2 regions of the Roseateles sp. GW821-FHT09H10 genome follow, and region 1 is predicted to be linked to the other one. Evidence: predicted binding sites of a transcription regulator. Region 1 holds the regulator's gene; the other holds the start of a gene.
The links. The regulator NrdR, encoded in region 1, represses ribonucleotide reductase genes. The targets are predictions, from matches to a motif close to CACNANATNTNGTG.

Region 1 (4,190 bases):
GAAGGCCGTCGCCGCTGGCCGCCAGGTGCCGACGATGACGACCGTGCGCCCGGTCCAGCGCGAAGCGGCCTCTGCCCCCTCGACCGGCGACTCCGCCCAGGTCGCTCTGCTGCGCTGAGCGGCCCTGCAGGCCCCCCACGCTCGCTTTGCGAGCTCCCCGAGGGGGCGTCAGCGGCTCCGGACGGCCGCGCGCCGCCGCGCTGGCATACACTGGCTTCTCGCGCGACTGGCGATCAGGGTCACGAGCTGACCCGAGGTGGGCCACCACCGGGGAGCGTGAGGCGGTTTTCGCGAACCGCTATCAGCCGTTCGCCTGGGCAGCCTTGGCTTCACGCTCGCTCGTGAGCGCCGGGGATTGACCGCCTGACCTTCGGAACACCAGCATGTTTGACCGCAACACCTCCACCCTCGCCTTGGTCGACCCCGAGCTCTGGACCGCCGTCCAGAACGAGAACCGCCGCCAGGAAGACCACATCGAGCTGATCGCCAGCGAGAACTACACCTCGCCGGCCGTCATGCAGGCCCAGGGCAGCCAGCTGACCAACAAGTACGCCGAGGGCTACCCCGGCAAGCGCTACTACGGTGGCTGCGAGTACGTCGACGTCGTCGAGCAACTGGCCATCGACCGCCTCAAAGCATTGTTCGGCGCCGAATACGCCAACGTGCAGGCCAACTCCGGCTCGCAGGCCAACCAGGGCGCCTTCTTCGCGCTGCTGCAGCCCGGCGACACCATCATGGGCATGAGCCTGGCCGAAGGCGGCCACCTGACCCACGGCATGGCCCTGAACATGAGCGGCAAGTGGTTCAACGTCATCTCCTACGGCCTGAACGCCAAGGAAGAGATCGACTACGACGCCATGGAAGCCCTGGCCCGCGAGAAGAAGCCCAAGCTCATCATCGCCGGCGCCTCCGCCTATTCGCTGCGCATCGACTTCGAGCGCTTCGGCAAGATCGCCAAGGAGATCGGCGCCTACTTCATGGTCGACATGGCCCACTACGCCGGCCTGATCGCCGCGGGCGTCTACCCCAACCCGCTGCCCCACGCCGACGTCGTCACGTCGACCACGCACAAGAGCCTGCGCGGCCCGCGCGGCGGCATCATCCTGACGAACGACGAGGCCATCGCCAAGAAGATCAACTCGGCCATCTTCCCCGGCATCCAGGGCGGCCCGCTGATGCACGTCATCGCCGGCAAGGCCGTGGCCTTCAAGGAAGCCCTGACGCCCGAGTTCAAGGCCTACCAGGAGCAGGTCGTCAAGAACGCCAAGGTGCTGGCCGACACGCTCATCGAGCGCGGCCTGCGCATCGTCTCCGGCGGCACCGAGAGCCACGTCATGCTGGTGGACCTGCGTCCCAAGGGCCTGACCGGCAAGGAAGCCGAGGCCATCCTGGGCGCCGCCCACATGACCTGCAACAAGAACGGCATCCCCAACGACCCGCAGAAGCCCATGGTGACCAGTGGCATCCGCCTGGGTACGCCGGCCATGACGACGCGCGGTTTCAAGGAAGAACAGGTGCGTGCCACCGCCCACCTGATCGCCGACGTGCTGGACAAGCCGCACGACGAAGCCAACCTGGCCGCCGTGCGCGAGAAGGTCGCCGCCCTGACGTCCGCCTTCCCCGTGTATCGCGGTTGATAGGCGGCTAAGCCCATATGCGCTGCCCGTTCTGCTCTCACACCGAGACCCAGGTCGCCGAGACCCGGGAATCGGACGAGGGCGACGTCGTCCGGCGCCGGCGCCGCTGCCTGTCCTGCGACAAGCGCTTCACGACCTATGAGCGGCCGGATATCGCCCTGCCCTCGGTCGTCAAGAAGGACGGGCGGCGCGCCGATTTCGACGCCTCCAAGCTGCGCGCCTCCATGCAGCTGGCCCTGCGCAAGCGGCCGGTCAGCGTCGAGCAGATCGACGCGGCCATCAACCGCATCGAGGAAAAGCTGCTCGCCAGCGGCGCCCGCGAGATCGCATCCACCCGCCTGGGCGAGCTGGTCATGCGCGAGTTGAAGCGCATCGACAAGGTCGCCTATGTGCGCTTCGCCTCCGTCTATCGCAGCTTCGAGGACGTCGACGAGTTCCGGCAGCTGATCCGCGAGATCTGACCCGCGGCCTGCCGCCATCCCCCTTTGGAGGGGGGATCGGGGGGATGCCCCCGCTCCTCATCCCCCGTCGTTCCGCCCAAAGGAGGAAAGACGTCACGCTCGGTGGTTTCTAGAGTTCGTTCACTCGCAACGAACCCCAGGGAGCCGCCATGAACCGCATCGCCAACGCCCGCCGCCAAAGCCGTGGTTTCACCCTTGTCGAGCTGTGCACCAGCATCGGCATCTGCGCGGCCCTGGTCGGCCAGGCGGTCCCCGCCATGGGCGAGCTGCGCCAGGAGCAGAAGCTGCGCGCCAGCGCCGAAACCCTGATCGGCGACCTGCGCCTGGCCCGCAGCGAGGCCAACCGCCTGAGCGAACCGGTCTACTTCCGCGTCAGCGGCAAGGGCGCCAATGCCTGCTATGTGATCTACATCGGCACCCGGGACGAATGCGACTGCGCCGGCACCCAGGCCGTCTGCAGGAGCACGGCCAGCCAGGTCATCAAGGCCGAAGGCTTCCCGGCCAGCCAGGCCGTGCGCGTGAAGAGCAATGCCGAGACCCTGCAATTCCAGCAGCGCCAGGGCCTGGTGACCCAGACCGGCAGCATCGACCTCAGCCTGAGCAGCGGCACGACGCTGCGCCAGGTGGTGGCCATCACCGGCCGGGTGCGCAGCTGCTATGTGGGCAGCCACAAGGTCGGCGGCGTGGCCAAGTGCGCCTGAGCCCCTCATTCGTGGTGGATGCCGACCGGCGGCGCAACTTGGCGGACAAGCGGCACATGTAACAGGGGGTCACTGTGCAGTGCTGCCGAAAATCGGCCCATGCGCACCTGCACCCGTCCGCGACGCCGTGGTTTCACCCTGATCGAGCTGATGGTCGCCCTGGCCGTCGCCGGCATCCTGGCCGCGATCGCCTACCCGGCCTACACCTCGCACATGCAGCGCGCCCGCCGCGCCGATGCCGTGTCCGCGCTGACCGCCGTCATGCAGGCCCAGGAGCGCTTCCGCAGCAATTCCGCCCTCTATGCGTCGACGGTCGGCGCCTTGGGGCTGAACATCGCGCGGATCACCCCCCTTTACGAGGTCTCCCTCACCGGCGTCGGCGCGACCCCGGCCTTTGACGTGGGCTATGTCGTCACGGCCACCCCGGTCGCCGGCGGCAAGCAGGCCCGCGACGTGACCTGCAAGACCCTGACGGTCACCCTGGTGGGTGCAACGCCCCAGTACACCGCGACCGGCGACCCGAACAACAGCGGCACGGACCGGGACACCAGCACCGAATGCTGGCCCCGCTAGTCATGAAGCGCCGTTTCCACGCCCTGAAAGCCCGCCTCGCCGGCCTGACGCTGATCGAGATCATGGTCGGCCTGGCCGTGCTCGGCGTCATCCTGGCGGTGGCCATCCCCTCCATGGCCGACCTGCTGGAAAAGCGCCGCGTCACCGCCGCCGCCGAAGAGGTGGCGGGCATCCTGACCTATGCCAAGGCCGAGACCAATGCGAACAATTCGCTGCTCTTCGTCCGCTTCGATCCGCATGCGAGCATGAGCTGCGCCATCGTCGTCACCACGGCCGGGGCCAACCTCTGCCGCTGCTACTACCCGCTCAACGACCTCTGCCCCAGCACCGCTTCGCGGTCCTTGCGCGTGTTCCAGCTGCCCAAGGCCCATGTGAGCTTCAAGGCCTTCGCCAGCCACTGGGCGGCGGGACCCAACTACATCCGCTTTGCTCGCGAGCAGATGGCGCTGGAGACTGAGGACTTCCAGGTCGATGTGATGGGCCTGGGCAAGGGCTACACGCTGCGTGTGGAGGTCAACACCATCGGGCGCGTCAAGATCTGCGCGCCGTCCTCCGTCAGGACGCCCGCCACCGGCCCCGCGCCGCTGTTCACCAAGATGACGGGGTACGCCGCATGCTGAGAATCTCGCGCACCCACGCCCGTGGCGCCCAGCGCGGCGTGGGCCTGGTCGAGCTGATGGTGGGCATCACCGTCGGCCTGATCGTCACGGCCGGCGCCGCCGTCGTCGCCACCCGCCAGATCAACGAGCACCGCCGCCTGATGCTGGAAGTGCAGATGCAGCAGGACCTGCGCATTGCCGCCGACCTGCTGCAGCAGG
Region 2 (4,190 bases), on a different contig from region 1:
CGCAGCGCCGGCCCGCCGGTGCCGCCCGAGATCGAGAGGCATCTCTTCGAGCCTTTCTTCTCGACGCGCAGCCGCGGGTCGGGCCTGGGCCTCTATATTTGCCGTGAGCTGTGCGAGCGCCATGGCGCTCACATCGACTACCGCCGCGCCACCGACCTGGCGGCCAACGAGTTCTGCGTGCGCCTGCGCACGCCACCATCCGCATGAGTACAACGCCTGCTCGCCTGCTGGTCGTCGACGACGAGCCCGACCTGCGCACGCTCTATGAGCTGACCCTGCTGCGCGAGGGCTATGAGATCGACAGCGCCGGTTCGGTGACCGAGGCCCTGGAGCATCTGCAGGCCGAGACCTACAGCGCCGTCATCACCGACATGAAGCTGCCCGACGGCTCGGGCCTGGCGCTGCTGCGCTGGCTCGAGCAGGCCGGCCGCACCGAGAAGGCCATCGTCATCACGGCCTTCGGTTCGGCCGAGAACGCCGTCGAGGCGCTGAAGGCCGGTGCCTTCGACTACCTGACCAAGCCAGTCGACCTGCGCCAGTTCCGCCTCGTCGTCGGTTCGGCCCTGGGCCGCGTGCTGCCCGAGCCGACGCCAGTGGCCGAGGCGCCGACGCCAGCTGCCGGACCCGCCACGGCGCTGCGCCTGGTGGGCGAGTCCACCGCCATCCGCGCGGTGCGGGCGCTGATCGACAAGGTCGCGCGCAGCATGGCGCCGGTGCTGGTGCAGGGCGAATCCGGCACCGGCAAGGAGCTGGTGGCGCGCGCCATCCACGACCACGGCGTGCGCGCCGAGGCACGCTTCGTCGCCGTCAACTGCGGCGCCATCCCCGAGAACCTGCTCGAGGCCGAGTTCTTCGGCTATCGCAAGGGGGCCTTCACCGGCGCCAACGAGGACCGCGAGGGCTTCTTCCAGGCGGCCGACGGCGGCACCCTCTTTCTCGACGAGATCGGCGACCTGCCGCTGGCCATGCAGAGCAAGCTGCTGCGCGTCATTCAGGAGCGCTCGGTGCGGCCCGTGGGCGCGACGGCCGAGAGCCCGATCAATGTGCGCATCCTCAGCGCGACGCACAAGGACCTCGCCGCCGAGGTCGCGGCCGGGCGCTTCCGCCAGGACTTGTTCTACCGCCTCAACGTCATCCAGATCCGCGTGCCGCCGCTGCGCGAACGCCTGGAGGACCTGGGGCTGATCAGCACGCGGGTGCTGACGCGCATCGCCCATGATGCCGGCGTGTCGCCGGCGCCGCGGCTCACGGCCGGCGCGCTGCAGACGCTGTCGCGCTATGCCTTCCCCGGCAATGTGCGCGAGCTGGAGAACCTGCTGCACCGCGCGCTGGCTCTGGCCGGCGGCGAGTGGATCGATGCCGACGACCTCGGCCTGCCCGACACGCTGCTCGACGAAGGGCGCACAGAGTCGCAGTTCGCGGCGCTGGACATGCCGGTCGAAGCGGCGCCGATGGGCGAGGGCGTGTCCCTGCCCGAGGAGCTGCCGGCGGACTTGGCGCGCTATCTCGACGAGGTCGAGCGCGCCATCCTGCTGCGCGCACTGGAGCTGCATCGCTTCAACCGCACGGCGGCGGCGGCCAGCCTGGGGCTGTCGCTGCGCCAGATCCGCTATCGCATGGCGCGTCTGGCCATCTCCGCTGGCGACAGCTGAGTGAAAAGCCCTCTCGGGATTTGCCCTCCTTGAATCGGTGGTGACCTCGTCGCCGCGCGCTGAGGACCCGCGACAAACTCAACAACGGCGCGGCTTTGCGGCCCGCTTTGGCTGGCAAACCCAGCACGCATGCGGGTCACGCGGAGCGAGTCTCGATTTGATCGGCATAAAGCCGGCATTGGGTCTTTTTCAATGCAAACCAAAGCCCCGGGTTGACACTAGGGATGTGGGCTCCCCATGGGGTCAAGCACTAGATATAGTGTTCTCTCGTGATATCCTGCTGACCCAGTCGACCCCATGACCATCCCCTCGGAATCGCTGTTTGCTGTGGCTTGGCCGCAGCAGCAATGCACCCGAGGACCAAGCCGGAACGCCGGCCTGGCAATGGACCGGCAGGGACGAAATACCCCACTGAAGCACCGCACGATGCGCTGGCCCGACCCTCGGGTTGCTGCCGCGCATTTGCCCGTCATTTCTCGATAAAGGATCACCTCATGCTGCATGAAGCCGCCACGGGCCAGGCCACCACCGCCTCGCCGTCGTCGCTGTCCCCGGTCGCGTTTGGATCCGACGCCGCCGCCCCCAGCGCCCCGACGCTGACGACCTACCAGGCCTACCAGATCATTCGCCGCAATGGCGCCGTGGTCTCGTTCGAGCCGAGCAAGATCGCCGTCGCGCTGATGAAGGCCTTCCTGGCGGTGCACGGCACCAGCGGCGCGGCCTCGGCCAGCGTGCGCGAGACGGTGGAACAGCTGACCCAGAACGTCGTGCGCGCCCTGCTGCGCTCGCGCCCGAGCGGCGGCACCTTCCATATCGAAGACGTGCAGGATCAGGTCGAGCTGGGCCTGATGCGCAGCGGCCAGCACGATGTGGCGCGCGCCTATGTGCTGTACCGCGAGCGTCGCACCCAGGAGCGTGCCGCCCAGGGCGAGGCCACGCGTGCCGCCGAGCCGCAGCTGATGGTGGTGGACCGCGGCGAGCGCCGCCCGCTGGACCTCGGCGCGCTCAAAGGCCTGATCGCCTCGGCCTGCGAGAACCTCGGCGCCGACGTCAAGCCCGAGCCGGTGCTGGCCGAGACCCAGCGCAATCTGTACGACGGCGTCGCCATCGACGAGGTCTACAAGGCCGCCATCCTGGCCGCCCGCACGCTGATCGAGAAGGACCCCGGCTACAGCCGCGCCACCGCCCGCCTGCTGCTGCACACCATCCGCCGCGAGATCATCGGCGGTGAAGTCACGCAGGGCGAGATGCAGGCGCGCTACGCCGAGTACTTCCCTGGCTATATCAAGAAGGGCATCGCCGCCGAGCTGCTGGACGAGAAGCTGGGCCAGTACGACCTGGCCAAGCTGGGCGCCGCGCTGAAGGCCGACCGCGACCTGCAGTTCGACTACCTCGGCCTGCAGACCCTGTACGACCGCTACTTCCTGCACATCGAAGACGTGCGCATCGAGATGCCGCAGGCCTTCTTCATGCGCGTCGCCATGGGGCTGGCCCTGGGCGAGATCGACCGCGAAGCCCGCGCCATCGAGTTCTATGAAGTGCTGTCCAGCTTCGATTTCATGTCGAGCACGCCGACCCTCTTCAACTCCGGCACGCGCCGCTCGCAGCTGTCCAGCTGCTACCTGACCACCGTCAGCGACGACCTGGACGGCATCTACGAGGCGCTGAAGGAGAACGCACTGCTGAGCAAGTTCGCCGGCGGCCTGGGCAATGACTGGACCCCGGTGCGCGCGCTCGGCTCCCACATCAAGGGCACCAACGGCAAGTCGCAAGGCGTCGTGCCCTTCCTGAAGGTCGTCAACGACACGGCCGTGGCCGTGAACCAGGGTGGCAAGCGCAAGGGCGCCGTCTGCGCCTACCTGGAAACCTGGCACCTGGACATCGAAGAGTTCCTGGACCTGCGCAAGAACACCGGCGACGACCGCCGCCGCACCCACGACATGAACACGGCGAACTGGATTCCCGACCTGTTCATGAAGCGCGTGATGGACGGTGGCCACTGGACGCTGTTCAGCCCCTCGACCTGCCCGGACCTGCACGACAAGTTCGGCAAGGCGTTTGAAGAGGCCTATGTCGGCTACGAGAACAAGGTCGACCGCGGCGAGCTCAAGCTCTTCAAGCGCATGCCGGCCAAGGACCTGTGGCGCAAGATGCTGTCGATGCTGTTCGAGACGGGCCACCCCTGGATCACGTTCAAGGACGCCTGCAATGTGCGCAGCCCGCAGCAGCACGTCGGCGTCGTGCACTCGTCCAATCTGTGCACCGAGATCACGCTGAACACCAACGACAGCGAGATCGCCGTCTGCAACCTCGGCTCCGTCAACCTGGCCCAGCACATCAAGGATGGCCAGATTGACCAGGCCAAGCTGAAGAAGACGACGCGCACGGCCATGCGCATGCTCGACAACGTCATCGACATCAACTACTACGCCGTCAAGAAGGCCCGCGACTCCAACCTGCGCCACCGTCCGGTCGGCCTGGGCATCATGGGCTTCCAGGACGCGCTGTATCAGCTGCGCACGCCCTACGCCTCTGAAG

Region 2: AC07OY_RS02385 (ribonucleoside-diphosphate reductase subunit alpha) is a predicted target of NrdR. The motif match lies at 1,901-1,914, and genes of this name have one in related genera.

What each region holds. Positions count from the first base shown of each region.
Region 1 covers NZ_JBWKOB010000007.1:181,683-185,872, forward strand. Annotated here, with positions in the region: gene AC07OY_RS26845 (lytic transglycosylase domain-containing protein) at 1-118, shown strand, start outside; ZMP/ZTP riboswitch at 213-326, shown strand; gene glyA (serine hydroxymethyltransferase) at 384-1,637, shown strand; gene nrdR (transcriptional regulator NrdR) at 1,655-2,098, shown strand; gene AC07OY_RS26860 (GspH/FimT family pseudopilin) at 2,248-2,799, shown strand; gene AC07OY_RS26865 (type IV pilin protein) at 2,899-3,372, shown strand; gene AC07OY_RS26870 (pilus assembly FimT family protein) at 3,357-3,992, shown strand; gene AC07OY_RS26875 (PilW family protein) at 3,986-4,190, shown strand, end outside.
Region 2 covers NZ_JBWKOB010000001.1:540,583-544,772, forward strand. Annotated here, with positions in the region: gene AC07OY_RS02375 (sensor histidine kinase) at 1-207, shown strand, start outside; gene AC07OY_RS02380 (sigma-54-dependent transcriptional regulator) at 204-1,652, shown strand; gene AC07OY_RS02385 (ribonucleoside-diphosphate reductase subunit alpha) at 2,147-4,190, shown strand, end outside.